3 regions of the Vibrio toranzoniae genome follow, and region 3 is predicted to be linked to each of the others. Evidence: predicted binding sites of a transcription regulator. Region 3 holds the regulator's gene; each other region holds the start of a gene.
What was found. Region 3 encodes PurR, which represses purine synthesis genes. Its sites were predicted from a motif close to TNANGNAAACGTTTNCNTNA; they were not measured.
Positions count from the first base shown of each region.

Region 1: purT (formate-dependent phosphoribosylglycinamide formyltransferase) is a predicted target of PurR. The motif match lies at 3,409-3,428, and genes of this name have one in related genera.
Region 2: guaB (IMP dehydrogenase) is a predicted target of PurR. The motif match lies at 3,247-3,266, and genes of this name have one in related genera.

Region 1 covers NZ_AP025514.1:1,738,110-1,743,771, forward strand. The annotation lists gene sbcB (exodeoxyribonuclease I) at 1-1,045, shown strand, start outside; gene OCU50_RS07645 (CidA/LrgA family protein) at 1,071-1,442, shown strand; gene OCU50_RS07650 (LrgB family protein) at 1,445-2,122, shown strand; gene cdd (cytidine deaminase) at 2,439-3,326, shown strand; gene purT (formate-dependent phosphoribosylglycinamide formyltransferase) at 3,494-4,669, shown strand; gene OCU50_RS07665 (thiopurine S-methyltransferase) at 4,799-5,452, opposite strand.
Region 2 covers NZ_AP025514.1:669,821-675,482, reverse strand. The annotation lists gene guaA (glutamine-hydrolyzing GMP synthase) at 1-1,453, opposite strand, end outside; gene guaB (IMP dehydrogenase) at 1,656-3,119, opposite strand; gene xseA (exodeoxyribonuclease VII large subunit) at 3,389-4,735, shown strand; gene ureG (urease accessory protein UreG) at 4,838-5,476, opposite strand; gene OCU50_RS02960 (urease accessory protein UreF) at 5,523-5,662, opposite strand, start outside.
Region 3 covers NZ_AP025514.1:1,112,208-1,117,869, reverse strand. The annotation lists gene cmoM (tRNA uridine 5-oxyacetic acid(34) methyltransferase CmoM) at 1-489, opposite strand, end outside; gene elyC (envelope biogenesis factor ElyC) at 605-1,453, shown strand; gene torR (two-component system response regulator TorR) at 1,612-2,325, opposite strand; gene torD (molecular chaperone TorD) at 2,581-3,228, shown strand; gene purR (HTH-type transcriptional repressor PurR) at 3,545-4,549, shown strand; cyclic di-GMP riboswitch class I at 4,720-4,805, shown strand; gene OCU50_RS04955 (TfoX/Sxy family DNA transformation protein) at 4,933-5,523, shown strand; gene OCU50_RS04950 (TVP38/TMEM64 family protein) at 5,659-5,662, shown strand, end outside.

The sequences.
Region 1 (5,662 bases), 630 kb from region 3:
AAACGGTAACTCACGCTGGGATCTACTCGACGTAATGCGCGCCGTACATGCACTTCGCCCTGAAGGTATTGTTTGGCCAGAGAATGACGAAGGCTTCCCAAGTTTCAAACTGGAACACCTCTCTGTGGCAAATGGCATTGAACACGAAAACGCGCACGATGCGATGGCCGATGTTATCGCGACTATCGAATTAGCGAAAAAGCTGAAAGCCGCACAACCTAAGATGTTTGATTACCTCTACAACATGCGCCACAAACGTAAATTGAACGAGTTAGTCGACATCGTAAACATGACACCTCTAATGCACGTATCAGGTATGTTCGGCCGTGATTGTAATTACACCAGCTGGATTGTGCCTATGGCTTGGCACCCAACCAACCAAAATGCCGTTATAGTGGTGGATTTAGCAAAAGATCCAACACCTTTACTTGACCTAGATTCAGAAGCTTTACGTGACAGGCTCTATACTAAGCGCACTGAACTTGCTGAAGACGAGTTACCAGTACCAATCAAATTGGTTCATTTAAACAAGTGCCCTATTCTTGCGCCAGCAAAAACGCTGACCGCAGAAAACGCGGAAACTATTGGTATCGACCGTCAGCAATGTTTGAAAAACTTGGCACTGTTACGCGAACATCCAGAAATCCGTGAAAAATTGATTGGTTTGTACTCACACGAAAGAGAGTACAAGAAGAGTGACGATGTCGACACTCACCTTTACGATGGTTTCTTCTCACCAGCCGATAAAACAGCGATGAACATCATTCGTGAAACAGACCCAAACAACTTGGCGGCTTTAGATATTACTTTTAGTGACGAACGAATTAAGCCTTTGTTGTTCCGTTATCGCGCTCGCCACTTTCCATGGACGCTCGACGAATCTGAACAATTGAAATGGGCGAACCATTGTCGTGAGTTCTATGAGAGCCACTTAGAAGAGTACATGCTGAATCTAGAAAATCTCGCGCACAAGCATGAAAGTGACGAGAAGAAAATGGCGATCTTAAAGGCGGTTTATCAGTACGTTGAAAAGTTAGCTAGCTAATTCCATTATCAAGAGACATGACACTTTGAAAGAAAGATTGATCCAACTGGTTTACTGCTTAATCTCCTTCACCTTAATCATAGGTGCTCTCACAGCAGGAAATGCATTACAGCAATTTTTGGAAACCTCAATTCCCGGTAGTATTTTTGGCATGTTGATTCTGTTTTCCGCTATGGTGATTGGTATTGTCCCTCCACACTGGGTACAGCCCGGTGCCAGCTTGATTATTCGTTTGATGATCTTGTTGTTCGTTCCAATCAGTGTTGGGTTAATGGATCACTTCGAATTGCTTATCGCCAATGCACTGCCAATCATGGCCAGTGCCGTTGGTGGAACGCTCATAGTCTTGGTTTCGTTATCTTGGTTCTTAGACCGCTTACTTTCGAGAGGTAAATAGTCATGTGGATTCTACTGACTATTGTGGTATTTCTGTTTGCTCGTTGGGTAAGCCAAAAAGTGAACTCTCCGCTGTGTAATCCTTTGTTAATCAGCATTGGCATCATTATCCCAGTTCTAATGTTCTTCAAAGTCCCCTTTGAAGCCTATTACGCAGACAACACTTGGATTACTTACATGCTTCAACCTGCGGTTGTTGCACTTGCTTACCCTTTGTATGAACAGTTACCTCAAATCAGAGCTAACTGGCGTATTATTACCTTTGCCTGCACATTGGGCAGTGTGATGTCGATGACTACAACCGCATTAATTGCTGTGGCTTTCAAAGCGGATTTAAGCTTGATTGCGAGTTTATTGGGTAAATCAGTCACCACACCTATCGCGATGGAAGTATCGAGCCATTTAGGTGGTGAAGCAGCCATTGCGGCAATTTTGGTATTGATTGTCGGCCTATTCGGGGCGATTTTTGCTTACCCTATTTACAACCTGATTGGCATTAAGAGCCCAGTTGCCAGAGGTTTAACCATGGGTACGGTTTCTCACGCGTTGGGCACCGCGACTTGTGCAGAAAAGAACCAAGAAGATGCCGCATTCAGTTCATTGGCATTAGTACTTTGCGGGGTTATCACTTCAATCATTGCCCCTAGCGTGTTTTCCGTCGTGGTTTGGCTCTATTCTTAACTAGCCAGATGACAAGATACGAGCAATAAGCCTCCACCAAACAACACTTGCAAGCTCTTTTAATCGCTTACAAGTGTTTTCAAAACCAAATCAGCCCAAGCAGGACTCTGTTTATTTCAGAGTCTGTTTGGGCTTCTTATTTTTGACAATAAATGCGATATCACGTGTTGTTTTCAATCTTGCAATCGATTTCATTTGTGACCTCACTCTAATTATGCAAGGCAATGTAACAATGGAATTTAAATGGTGACAATAATCACAGAAATATCCTGAACATTGCATAAAATTAAAGTCTAAGGTCAATTAAGGATTCAACATGAACAGTCGTATTACCCTGGCGCTGGAAAGTGCTCCCTCTTCAATTAAAGTACTTTTAAGCGACATCGTATTAGCAGACAACTTTGACGCAACATTCTCTCCAGAACAATTTGCCAGCCTACTACAAGCAAGTGGATTAGCGGATGACGAACTGCGTATTGCGTTGCTTCCTTTTGCTGCAGCCTATGCTTACGTACCGCTCTCAAACTTCTATGTTGGTGCAATCGTGCGTGGTTTGTCTGGTACTTTGTATTTTGGTGCAAACCTTGAAATCGCCGGAGCTCAACTTGGCCAAACCGTACACGCTGAGCAATCTGCGATCAGCCATGCTTGGATGAAAGGTGAAGAAGGTATCTCGGATATCACAATCAACTTCAGCCCTTGTGGACACTGCCGACAATTCATGAACGAACTGACGACAGCAAAAGAGCTCAAAGTTCAGCTTCCACAACGTGATGAAATGTCACTGCAAGAATACCTGCCAGATTCATTCGGTCCAGCAGATCTAGGCATCACAACGGGATTAATGGCTAAACTGAATCATGAATATCAGTCAGATGAAACGACCCCGCTTGTCGTCCGTGCCTTAGAAGCGTTAAACCGCAGCCACGCACCTTACACGAAGAACCTAAGTGGTGTTTCACTACAACTGACAACGGGTGAGATGTTCACCGGTGCTTACGCAGAAAACGCGGCATTCAACCCAAGTCTACCGCCGCTACAAGTAGCCTTGGTTCAACTTAAGATGGCTGGCTTCGATTTCGAACAAATTGAAAACGCTGCCTTAGTTGAGATTGCTGATGGTAGCATCAGTCACCTAGCCGATACTCAGTCTACGTTAGAAGCAATTAACCCCGATATTCCAGTGACTTACTTAGCAATCTAAGTACATCTGGTTAACATTATTTTAAATAAGCAGCCCTACTTTTCGGAGCTGCTTTTTTTATGCCTGTAATGAACGGAACAACCAAAGCAAACGTTTGCTTTTGTCATGCAAATCAGTATGATCACCCCGTTTTCAATCAATCGTTCATAAGGTCGGAAGGAATTTCTATGTTTGGTACTGCTACTCGTGAAAATGCTACTCGTGTACTTCTATTAGGTTCAGGTGAACTCGGCAAAGAAGTTGCTATCGAGTGCCAACGTTTAGGTTTGGAAGTTATTGCATGTGACCGTTACGCTGATGCACCCGCAATGCAAATTGCACATCGTAGCCATGTATTAGACATGTTAGATGGCGATGCACTGCAAGCAGTCATTGAACTCGAAAAACCAGATTATGTGGTTCCAGAAATAGAAGCTATTGCCACCAGCAAATTGGTAGAGCTAGAAGCACAAGGCTTGAATGTTGTTCCAACGGCTAATGCGACGAAACTGACAATGAACCGAGAAGGTATCCGTCGTCTTGCAGCTGAAGAGCTAAAACTGAGCACTTCACCTTACCGCTTTGCAGACACCTTCGAAGACTTCGCCGCTGCTGTTGAATTCGTGGGTATGCCTTGCGTTGTTAAGCCTGTAATGAGTTCTTCAGGCAAAGGCCAAAGCATTATCAGAACTGAAGAAGACATCCAGAAATCTTGGGACTACGCACAAGAAGGTGGTCGTACTGGCGCAGGTCGTGTGATTGTTGAAGGCTTCATCGACTTTGATTATGAGATCACTCTGTTAACCGTTCGCGCTGTTGATGGTGTTCACTTCTGTGCGCCTATCGGTCACCGCCAAGAAGACGGTGATTACCGTGAATCATGGCAACCACAAGTGATGTCAGACAATGCCTTGAAAGCGGCGCAATACACGGCAGAACAAGTGGTTAACGCACTAGGTGGTCACGGTATATTTGGTGTTGAACTGTTCGTTAAAGGCGATCATGTGATCTTCAATGAAGTCTCCCCTCGCCCACACGATACTGGCTTGGTGACTTTGATGTCTCAAGACTCATCAGAGTTTGCATTGCACGTTCGTGCCTTTACTGGTATGCCGATCAAATCAATTACTCAGTATGGTCCTTGTGCCTCTGCGGTAATCCTTGGCCAAGGCACCTCAACGAATATCCGCTTTGAAGGCCTTGCAGAAGCACTAGACACACCACAAACGCAAGTTCGTCTGTTTGGTAAACCTGACATTGATGGTCGTCGTCGTCTTGGTGTGGCGTTAACTCGTCGTAACAGCACAGAAGCAGCAATCGAAGATGCCATTAAAAGCGCTGCTAAAGTAAAAGTGATTTATTAACCCGCTATTCAATTCTGAACAATCACGAGTTAAAATCTGAACAATAAAAAAGACGGGCTATCGAGCCTGTCTTTTTGTTGGTGTTATCTTTTTATTTGAGCGCTCTTTTCGCTTGAAAGCCCATTGAAATTAAGCATCTGACTCAATCAAATACACTTCTTCACAGAAGCGAGACAAACCTTTCTTCGCAATCTTAGGATGTTCATCATCTGCGATGTCCTGATTCAACAATGTGATCTTATAACCTGCAAACAACTGATCGATTTCTAGCTTAGGCACGCTAAACGGAGGCCCTGCCATCTCGTTTTGATCATAATCCAGAGTCACCAGAAGAATCTTACCACCTGGCTTCAGTAGTTGTTTCAAACGCTCTACATACTGCACTCGCATCTCAGCAGGCAGAGCCACTAAAGAAGCGCGGTCATAAATAATGTCGACAGGCTGAATTGGCGCTGTGAAGTAATCACCCGTGTAAACACTCAGTTCGTCGAACTGGTAGAGCTCATGCTGGCCATTAATTTGAGTCACAGTCGGTGTGTAAAAATGCTCTGAGAAAAATGCGCGAACCGCGATCTGGCTTAATTCAACCCCTTGAACCTCTTCATGCTTAGACGCTAACCAGATCAGATCTTCGCTTTTACCACAAAGTGGAACAAACACACTCTTCTCGTAATTAGGGTTAGTTTTTTCCCAAAACTCAATCAGAAGTGGATTTACATCTTCAAGGTGGAAACCAATTTGGTTGGCTGCCCATTTATTGTGCCAAAATTCAGGATTATTCATCTTTCGTTCATGTTAAACAGTCATACTGCAAGAGTACAGTATAGAGAAGTAAGAGCAACCTTCGCTTGGTTTAAAATTACCAGTTAGACTCGCTAAAAATTAAACACTGACTGAGTTCAACATTCTTAAACAGAAGGGGCAAATGCTTGAATTATTTGTCTATATGTTCACATTTTAAAGCAATATTAAACGTTAGAGTTGGTTTCTACC
Region 2 (5,662 bases), 440 kb from region 3:
GGAAATCGTATGGCAGGTGTGCCCAGTGAGCAGTCATGAAGTCGATAGTTTCTACAGCTCGTAGAGATACAACCCAATCGTACTTACGGCCATCGCCCATTACGCCAACAGAACGCACTGGTAGGAATACCGTGAATGCTTGAGATACTTTGTGGTAAAGGTCAGCAGCGTGAAGCTCTTCAATGAAGATAGCATCAGCACGACGCAGCAGATCACAGTACTCTTTCTTGATTTCACCAAGAACACGAACACCTAGACCTGGACCTGGGAATGGGTGGCGGTAAAGCATGTTGTATGGAAGACCAAGTTCTAGGCCGATCTTACGTACTTCATCTTTAAACAGCTCACGTAGAGGCTCAACAAGGCCCATTTCCATATCATCAGGAAGACCACCAACGTTGTGGTGAGATTTGATTACGTGTGCTTTACCCGTCTTAGAAGCAGCAGACTCGATTACGTCTGGGTAGATAGTACCCTGAGCAAGCCATTTAGCATTCTTCAGTTTCTTAGACTCTTCATCGAAGATATCTACGAATACGTGACCGATGATCTTACGCTTAGCTTCCGGTTCAGCTTCACCTTCTAACGCATTAAGGAAACGATCTTCAGCATCTACTTTGATGATGTTTAGGCCAAACTTGTTACCAAACATATCCATAACTTGCTCTGCTTCGTTCAAACGAAGAAGGCCGTTATCTACAAATACACAAGTTAGTTTGTCACCAATAGCACGGTGAGCAAGCATTGCGACTACAGATGAATCAACGCCACCAGAAAGACCAAGGATAACTTCGTCATCACCTACTTGCTCTTTAATACGAGCAACCGCATCTTCGATGATGGATTCAGAGGTCCATAAACGCTCACAGCCACAAACGTCAAGAACAAAGTTCTCAAGCATTTTAAGACCATTCTTAGTGTGCGTTACTTCGGGGTGGAATTGCACACCGTAGTACTTCTTCTCTTCATTTGCCATTGCAGCGTATGGGCAAGTGTCTGTTGCTGCGATTTTTATGAAATCAGCAGGAATCTCAACCACTTTGTCGCCGTGGCTCATCCAAACATCTTGCGTCGCTTCAAGGTTAGCAAATAATGCTGAATCACCCGTAACCTGAACCGCGGCGTAGCCGAATTCACGCTCGTTAGAACCTGCAACTTTACCACCAAGCTGCTCTGCCATGGTTTGCATGCCGTAGCACACACCAAATACAGGAACACCTGAATCAAATACGTACTGAGGTGCGCGCGGAGAGTTCTCTTCCGTTACACTTTCAGGTCCACCAGATAGGATGATACCGTCTGGATTGAATTCACGAATATCCGCTTCTTCTACGTCCCAGCTCCAAAGTTCACAGTAAACACCGATCTCACGAATACGACGAGCAACTAGCTGTGTGTATTGAGAACCGAAGTCCAGAATTAGAATACGTTGGTCATGAATATTTTTAGTCATTGTAAGCAGTCTTATTGGCTATGTGATAAAACGGAGGCGAGTTTACTCACCTCTGATTAACTCTTCAAGAAATAAAGCAAACGTTTTCGTTGGTTATCTGTAGGGCGATATTTTGTGAGAATCACTCTCTAAACAAAACAGGCCTCAAATAAAATAATGTGCCGACTAAATCAGCACATTATTCAAACGTTTGGACGTATTATTAACCTAAACGGTAGTTAGGTGCTTCTTCCGTGATTTGAACATCGTGTACGTGAGATTCTTTCATGCCCGCACCAGAGATACGAACAAACTCAGCTTTAGTACGCATGTCTTCAACAGTTGCAGAACCTGTTAGGCCCATGCTTGAGCGTAGACCGCCCATCTGTTGGTGAACGATCTCTTTTAGACGACCTTTGTATGCGATACGACCTTCAATACCTTCTGGAACAAGCTTGTCTGCAGCGTTGTCAGATTGGAAATAACGATCAGAAGAACCTTGAGACATGGCGCCAAGAGAACCCATACCACGGTAAGACTTGTAAGAACGACCGTTGTAAAGGATAACTTCACCCGGTGCTTCTTCAGTACCAGCGAACATTGAACCGACCATCACACAAGATGCGCCAGCAACGATAGCTTTACAGATATCACCAGAGAAGCGGATACCGCCATCTGCGATTACTGGAATACCGTATTCGTTTGCAACTTCAGCAGCGTCTGCGATTGCTGTTACTTGAGGAACACCAACACCAGTAACGATACGAGTCGTACAGATTGAACCCGGGCCGATACCTACTTTAACCGCACTAACACCGGCTTCGATAAGAGCACGAGCGCCAGCCCCCGTTGCTACGTTACCACCAATGATTTGTAGATCAGGGTAGGCAGCGCGAGTTTCGCGGATACGGTTAAGTACGCCTTCAGAGTGACCGTGTGAAGAGTCGATTAGTAGAACGTCTACGCCAGCTTCCACTAGAGCAGCTACGCGCTCTTCGTTACCAGCACCAGCACCAACAGCAGCACCTACACGTAGGCTGCCGCGCTCATCTTTACAAGCGTTTGGTTTACGTTCTGCTTTGTGGAAATCTTTTGCAGTGATCATTCCAGTAAGTTGGAAGTCATCATTTACGACAAGAACTTTCTCAACACGCGCTTCGTGCATTTTCTCTTGAACTTCTTCACGAGTTGCACCTTCTTTAACAGCAGCAAGGCGAGCTTTAGGCGTCATTACTACTTCAACTTTCTTAGAAAGGTCAGTAACAAAGCGAACATCACGGCCAGTAATAATACCAACAAGTTCGTTTGTTTCAGTAACAACAGGGAAACCGGCAAAGCCGTGTTTTTGAGTAAGAGCTACAACATCAGCGATTGTCGCGTCAGGGTTTACAGTAACAGGATGAGAAACTACACCTGCTTCGTAAATTTTAACCTGGCGAACCATTTCAGCTTGTTGTTCAATAGACATGTTCTTATGAATGAAGCCTATTCCGCCTTCTTGTGCCAGTGCAATCGCTAGGCGAGCTTCTGTCACAGTATCCATCGATGCAGAGATCATTGGGATGTTTAGGGAAATATTCTTCGTCAGCTGAGTGCGAAGATCAGCTGTATTAGGGAGAACGGTGGAGTGTGCTGGCACTAGCAGTACGTCGTCGAATGTCAGCGCTTCTTTGGCAATTCTTAGCATTTGCAATATCTCACAATAATAGGAGTAAAAAGAAACAATCCAATCTCATCGTTTCGCCTAATGAGGGCAGCCAATTAAGGAAAATTAAACTGCATTTGGATTAGATATTGCGGACGGATTATACGGCTAACGAAATCGCTTGGCTACACATTTTTGTATTTTTAATTTGCATCCCCCCCCTTGCTATGTATTATATTGCCGCTATCTTCCATACTCACGCCCTGTGAGATTCCAAGAAAGACCTTCCTTCAAGGAAAGATAGTGCTTCTATGACTAATCCAAACATCTTTACTGTTTCTCGCCTCAACTCCGAGGTTCGTCTCCTATTAGAAAATGAAATGGGAATAGTCTGGCTCGTTGGTGAAATCTCAAACTTCTCAGCACCTGTCTCTGGTCACTGGTACCTCACACTTAAAGACTCTCGCGCTCAAGTTAAGTGCGCCATGTTTCGTGGCAATAACCGCCGAGTCACTTTTAAGCCTCAGAATGGTAATCAAGTTCTAGTCAAAGCTCGCCTCTCTCTTTATGAGCCACGTGGTGACTATCAGCTGATCATCGAAAGCATGCAGCCAGAGGGTGACGGTAAGCTTCAGCAAGAGTTCGAAAAACTGAAGATAGATTTGGCATCTGAAGGCTTATTTGCTCAATCGAGTAAACAGACTTTGCCAGAGCATCCTAAATGTGTAGGTATCATTACTTCCAAAACGGGCGCAGCACTGTTTGATATTCTCGATGTATTGAAAAGACGCGATCCTTCATTGCCTGTTGTGATTTACCCAACCATGGTTCAAGGTGAAGAAGCAGCGATTCAAATCGCCCAAGCGATTGGACGAGCTAACGAACGCAATGAATGTGATGTGTTGATCGTGGGTCGTGGCGGTGGCTCGTTAGAAGACTTATGGTGTTTCAATAACGAGATAGTAGCTCGCACTATTAAGGCAAGTCAGATCCCAATCATCAGTGCTATTGGTCACGAAATCGATGTCACTATCGCCGATTTCGTCGCAGATATGCGCGCTCCAACACCATCAGCAGCTGCAGAATTGGTGAGCCGTGATAACAGTCATAAAGAACAAATTTTCGCGTCTAAACGAGCTCGCTTGGTCAGTGCGATTCGACATGTGTTAATCAAGCAAGTGCAATCAACTCAAACGTTGACATACCGCTTAGAGAAACAGCACCCGAGCTACCAGCTACAAAAGCAGAGTCAGCAACTTGATGACTTAGACATGCGTTTGCGTCGTGGTATGACTCAATACTTAAAGCAGCATGCACAAGATATTGAACGTAAACAGCATCTGCTTCAGTTGAACTCACCAGTGAAACGCCTTGGTGTACAGAAGTTACATTTACAGCGTTCTGAGCAAAAGCTGCTGGATGCGATGGATAAGACGTTACTAACAACTCGCCACCAGCTAGCTATGGCTGCCGAGAAGTTAGAGACCGTCAGCCCACTGGCAACCCTAAAGCGTGGCTACAGCATTACCCATTCAGCGTCGAGCAAGACGGTGTCATCCATTAACGATGTTGAAGTAGGCGAAGTGATCACCACGCAGGTCGAAGATGGTGTGATTGAATCACAAGTCACAACAAGAGTCGCTAAGAGCGAGCTCTAGATTCAACTCTAACGCTGAAAACCATTGAAAACAAAAAGCCCTATCGATAATCGACAGGGCTTTTTTGTATCTACCAGCTTCACAAACGAACGGATTCCAATCCTACTCAGTCGTAGAATGCTCTTTCATGGTCAGCATCCCTTCCGTCACAATAAAGTTGATGATGAAGTCTAACCCTTGGCTCTCTTTGAGGTTGGTGAACACGTATGGCTTGGTAGGGCGCATACGTTGTGTGTCTTGCTCCATCACCTCAAGTGACGCCCCAACGTATGGCGCTAAATCGATCTTGTTGATGACCAGCAGATCAGAACGTGTAATACCCGGGCCACCTTTACGTGGGATCTTCTCCCCTTCCGCTACGTCAATCACATAGATAGTCAGGTCGGCTAACTCAGGGCTGAACGTCGCACTGAGGTTGTCACCACCACTCTCTACAAACACCACATCGAGGTTCTTATGTAGCTTAGCCAGCTCTTCGACTGCCGCGAGGTTCATCGACGCATCTTCACGAATCGCAGTATGTGGGCAACCGCCTGTTTCCACACCGATGATGCGGTCAGGATCTAAAGCTTCAGCTCGTGTCAGTATCTTTGCATCTTCTTGGGTGTAGATGTCGTTGGTTACTACTGCAATATTGATCTTGTCGCGAATCGCCTTACACAGCACTTCTAACAACGCTGTTTTACCCGACCCAACCGGGCCACCGATACCAATTCGAAGGGGTTGCTTATAACTTTCCATTGTCTACTTCCTTATATTCTTTTTGCTACCTCGTCCGTGCTTAGCGCTACGAACGAAATAGTCGCGTGTATTGTGTTTCGTGCAGTGAACTCGCTAATGTCATTGATGGCGAAAAACTGCCTATCATCCAATCTTCTATAGCGCGTGCTTTCTCAATCACCTCGGGGAACGTGTTGGTGATATTAA
Region 3 (5,662 bases):
CACATTTTTCAGGACTAATCCGTGGTGGTTGTAAAACATTATCGAGGCAACGCCACCCGGTTTTACTTGTTCTAACAATAAATCAAGCGCCTCTTTTGGGTCGGCTAGCCACTCCATGACCGCGTGAAACATCACAAAGTCGACTTTCTCATCGAGGTGTTCTGCCACTTTTTGTACCGGTGAATGAATAAATCGATACTGCTCTAACAAACCCGCTTCGCAGATACTTTCTTCTGCGAGTTTAAGCATCTCAGATGAGAGATCGCATAAAGACACGTGATGTCCAAGCGCGGCAATTTTTTGCGACACCTGTGCAAGTCCCCCTCCAGCATCAAGCACATGCAACGGTGAAGATGAATGCTCAAATTTGCTCAAAGCTTGCTCTAAATCTTCCCATACAATGACTTGACGGATCTCTCCTTTGTCAGAGCCGTAAATATTTTTTGCAAATTTGTGGGCAATATCGTCGAAATTACGGTCTTCAGTCACGGCTACTTGAGTTATTATGTCCTATCGTGCCTGCTATTCTGTCACAGGAATTTCAGGAATAAAGAGGCGATGTCTCTTTTTACTACTAAGTGATGTTTTTTCGGACTATTCGGATATGTTTGAGCTGAAAAAAGTAGTGTCTTCGTTACTGATGCCACTGCCAGCAATGTTAATTCTCGCCTTTCTGGGTTTAGCCCTAGTGATGTTTACTATCAACAGGAAGACGGGTTGCCTAATTACCCTTTCAGCCCTCTGTGGTATTTTCCTAATCGCTTTCCAGCCAGTTTCTAGCCAACTTTTAATGCCAATGGAAAGGCAACACACCGCTTTTTTACCCGTCGACGATACCGTCGATTACGTGATGGTGCTTGGAAGTGGTCACGTCGTAGACGACCAAATCCCGCCTACATCAGAGCTTAGCCGCACCGGTTTGATGCGTTTGAGTGAAGGAATTCGTATTCTACGTCTTTATCCTGGTGCCAAACTCATTTTGTCTGGCTACGGAGGAGGCACTGAAGTGAGCAATGCTAGAATGATGGCTAAGGTTGCCCTGGCCCTCGGCGTAGCAAAACCAGACATCATTTTGCTTGAGACAGCAAAAGATACCTGGGAAGAAGCCCGCCAAGCTGCTGCGTTTGTTAAACACAAGAGAATGGTATTGGTGACTTCTGCTAGTCATATGACTCGTGCATTGAATGAGTTCAATGCTGCAGGTATGGATCCATTACCTGCACCCACAAACTACCTTGCACAAGAAGGGATTGTTGAGCCTTGGAATAAGTATATGCCTAAGGCGCTCTACCTTGAGCAAACCGAGCGTTACTGGCACGAGACTATGGGATTGGTTTGGCAAAGCCTACGTGACTGGCTAGACACCAGTAGGGACATTTCAGAAGAACCGGTTGTTGTTCCTGAAGCTTCTAGCTTAGCTGAGGAAGACAGTGAAGTTTCTGCAGCACAATAAGCTCAGCTCAGCCTATTGAGCAGATAGAGCAGCAAAGAAATTTGTAGGTTCTTAGCTCGCTGGCAATAACCGTTAAGTAATAAAAAGCCGAGACATCAAATGATGTCTCGGCTTTTTTCCTTCAAATATCGTTACTAATGATAATTTCCCAAAGGGTATTAGTCACCAGCGAACATATAACCTTCACCGTGAACCGTCACAAAAATCTGTGGATTCTTAGGGTCGAACTCCATTTTGGCACGCATACGACGGATTAGTACGTCGATAGTACGGTCATTAGGCGCGTCCACTCGATGACTGATCATATTAAGAATACGTTCACGGCTTAACACTTGGTTAGGGTGGGAAGAGAGCGCTACTAGCAACTCATATTCCGCTTTAGTCAGTTTAACTGGATCACCGTTTTGGCTTAGTGCGCGACGAGGAATATCAAACGTCCACTCACCAAAACGAACCACAGATTCATTTTCTGTTTCTTCTACCATAGCGACCGCTATTTTACGAGCAGCAGCAATACGCCAAAGTAAGTTTTTAACTCGAACCAATAACTCGCGAAGTTCGAAAGGTTTAGTAACATAATCGTCTGCCCCCATTTCTAGGCCTACGATTTTGTCGATGCTATCCGTGCGTCCAGTAACTAAAATAATTCCAATGTCTGATTGACTGCGTAATTCGCGAGTTAGCATCAATCCATCTTCGCCTGGCAAGTTGATGTCCAGCATAATGAGGTCCACGTTGTTTTCTTCTAACACGCTTCTCATTTGAGCGCCACTTTCTGCTTCGCTCACTGTGTAACCTTCGTTCTGGAAGTATCCAACCAATTTACTGCGGGTTACCACATCATCTTCTACGACTAATACGTGATAGCTCATCTACACCACTTTTCTTATTTAATAGTTTCAATGACTATTCTATTCATAACTAGTAACAATTCTAGTGGTGCAGAAGATAAAAGCCATAAACATGGATTTTTTTTGATACAAGACAATCTTAAACCTTGCTATTTATCGTCCATAACAATTCAATATGGGCATTACCACTAACGAGTAGCTTTGCGCTGAGCAAATATCACGGTTAGTTAGACTGAATACCCCGGGTATACGAAAGACGATATTAGGATCAATCAAATGAAAGATACAAAAGCGTTCAACGAACAAAGAGCAGAAATCTACTGGTGGTTATCAAGCTTATTCGCCAAAGAACTCACTCAAGAAGAACTCGATCACTACCACTCTGTTGAGATTCGTTCTTTCTTGACTGGCTTAGGCGAAAATAAAACACTAGAACCTGCGATTAATAACTTAGTTGACGCACTAAACCGTCTGCAAACACGTGAAGACGCGCAACTGGAACTGTCTGCTGACTTTTGTGATCTTTTCTTAAAAACAGATAAACATGGCGCTCTTCCGTACGCTTCTATGTACATCGGCGAAACTGGACTATTGAACGATAAACCAGCAAAAGAGATGGAAGAGATCATGGCTAAACACAACTTAGTGGTTAACCAAGACCTGAAAGAGCCAGCGGACCACATTGCTATCGAACTCGATTTCCTTGGTAACTTGATCATTCGCTCTAACGAAACTGAGCTTGAAGAAGAGCTAGAAAAATCATTTTCTGTTCAACAACAGTTTATCGAGCAACAACTCCTTACTTGGGTACCCAAGTTCAACGTGAAATGTCATGACGTTGACGAATTCGGTTTCTACGCTTCAGTCTCATCTCTGTTACTCGCCTTCTGTAATTTAGACGCTCAATATCTAGCTGGTGACTAAACTTATTGCATGACTAGGTAAATAAATTCAATAGAATGTGACAATTCACCCGGATTTCAGGGTGAATTTTATTGCGAGTAACTTCTAGTCAGTCTAAAATTGTGACCGCAAACGATAAAATATGAAACATTCACGAAATGCTATGCTTATTTAAGTTCAGAGCATTTCGGTGTTAAGACAAGCCGCTCAATAGCGGTTTTTTGTTTTTTAGCACGTTAGTACCCAAAGAGCCCTACAAATTACAGCTCTTAGTTAGGTAGCTTAACGGCTACTTTATTCCGTACTTTGGGAAAGTAGCTTCTAATAGGATAAAACCATGGCCACGATAAAAGATGTCGCTCGCTTAGCCGGCGTATCGACAACCACCGTTTCTCACGTAATCAACAAAACACGTTTTGTTGCAGAAGCGACTCAAGAAAAAGTAAACAAAGCTGTAGACGAACTGAACTATGCACCAAGTGCTGTTGCTCGTAGCTTGAAGTGTAATACAACGCGCACTATCGGCATGCTTGTTACTCAATCAACCAACCTATTCTTCTCTGAAGTTATCGATGGTGTTGAGAGCTACTGCTACCGTCAAGGTTACACTTTGATCCTGTGTAACACAGGTGGTATCTATGAGAAGCAACGTGACTACATTCGAATGCTGGCAGAGAAACGTGTAGATGGCATCTTAGTTATGTGTTCAGACCTAACTGAAGAACTAAGAGTGATGTTAGACCGTCACGCTGACATCCCTAAAGTTATTATGGACTGGGGCCCAGAGAGCTCTCAAGCTGATAAGATCATTGATAACTCTGAAGAAGGTGGCTACCTAGCAACCAAGTACCTGATTGAACGCGGTCACTCTAAAATTGCCTGTTTAAGTGGCCACTTAGACAAAGCAGCCTGTGTTGAACGCATTGCCGGTTACAAGCGCGCACTCAACGAAGCTAAGATTTCTACCGATAACAACATGATCATCGAAGGCAACTTCGAGTGCGATACGGCAGTTCTTGCTGCAGAGCAAATCGTTGAGATGGAAGATCGCCCGACTGCTGTATTCTGCTTTAATGACACGATGGCACTAGGTCTAATGAGTCGCCTGCAACAGAAAGGTATTCGTATTCCTGAAGATATTTCGATCATTGGTTACGACAACATCGAGCTGGCTGAATACTTCTCCCCACCTTTAACAACGGTGCACCAGCCGAAACGTCGTGTTGGTAAAAATGCTTTCGAAATTTTATTAGAACGTATAAAAGACAAAGATCATGAAAAACGTGTCTTCGAAATGCACCCTGAAATCGTAGAGCGATGTACAGTTAAAACGTTAAATTAATTGATAAAATGAGTTTAATTTCATCAAGCGCACCTTTAGGTGCGCTTTTTTTATCAGCAACCAAAGTGAACCTAGATGCACAACACAAAGATCATTAATTGAAGCAATATCACATTTTGAAATAACAAGTGTGAGCCTCATTCAACAAAAACTTTATTCTATTCAATCAGTCACGCACAGGGCAAACCTCTTGAAAAAGTGGGACGCAAAGCTTCCGGCCTAAACCACTCGTTGGTATGGTAGCGGGGTTACCGATGGCAAAATGCAGTAACTACTAATCATTTAGTAATTTACGGCCTATTGACAATTTTATTGCAACATTTTGCTAATCTCTCGGACCTGCTTATTTGGTGGCGTAGTTCAAATACACCGAGATAAATAACATGGATAAACCGATACTAAAGGACTCAATGAAGTTATTTGAGCCCCTAGGAAAAATAAAATCACGCTCAATGTTTGGTGGATTCGGTCTTTTTGCTGATGACACAATGTTTGCTCTGGTTGTTAATGACCAACTGCACATACGAGCAGACAAATGCACAACAAAGCAATTCGAACAACAAGGGTTTCAACCATACGTCTACAAAAAGCGTGGCTTCCCTGTCGTTACTAAATATTTCGCTTTACCTGAAGGCTTATGGCAAGACCAAGAGCAAATTTTGCAGCTTGCAACCACGTCTCTGGGTTTTGCTAAAGAAGAAAAAGCTGAACAGTCTTCTGCTAAGCCGACCCGACTCAAAGATCTTCCGAATCTTCGACTCGCGACTGAACGTATGTTGAAAAAAGCAGGTATTGATTCCGTAGAACGTTTATATGAATCTGGCTCTGTAAACGCGTTTAACGCTATTAAAGAATCACATACATCCTCTGTCAGTATTGAACTACTTTGGGCGTTAGAAGGAGCAATTAATGGTACACATTGGTCCGTAATTCCACAGCAACGTCGTGAAGAACTTATAAATCGTGTTAACTAACGCTGTTAGCTTAAACCTATCGATACAACTAAGCCGCATTTCTTGCGGCTTTTTTTATATCTGCTGAAAGTTAATCTATGCTTTGCCTGTCTATCTATACTATCGGTATGCATTGAAAATTTAGAGGAAGTATCAATGA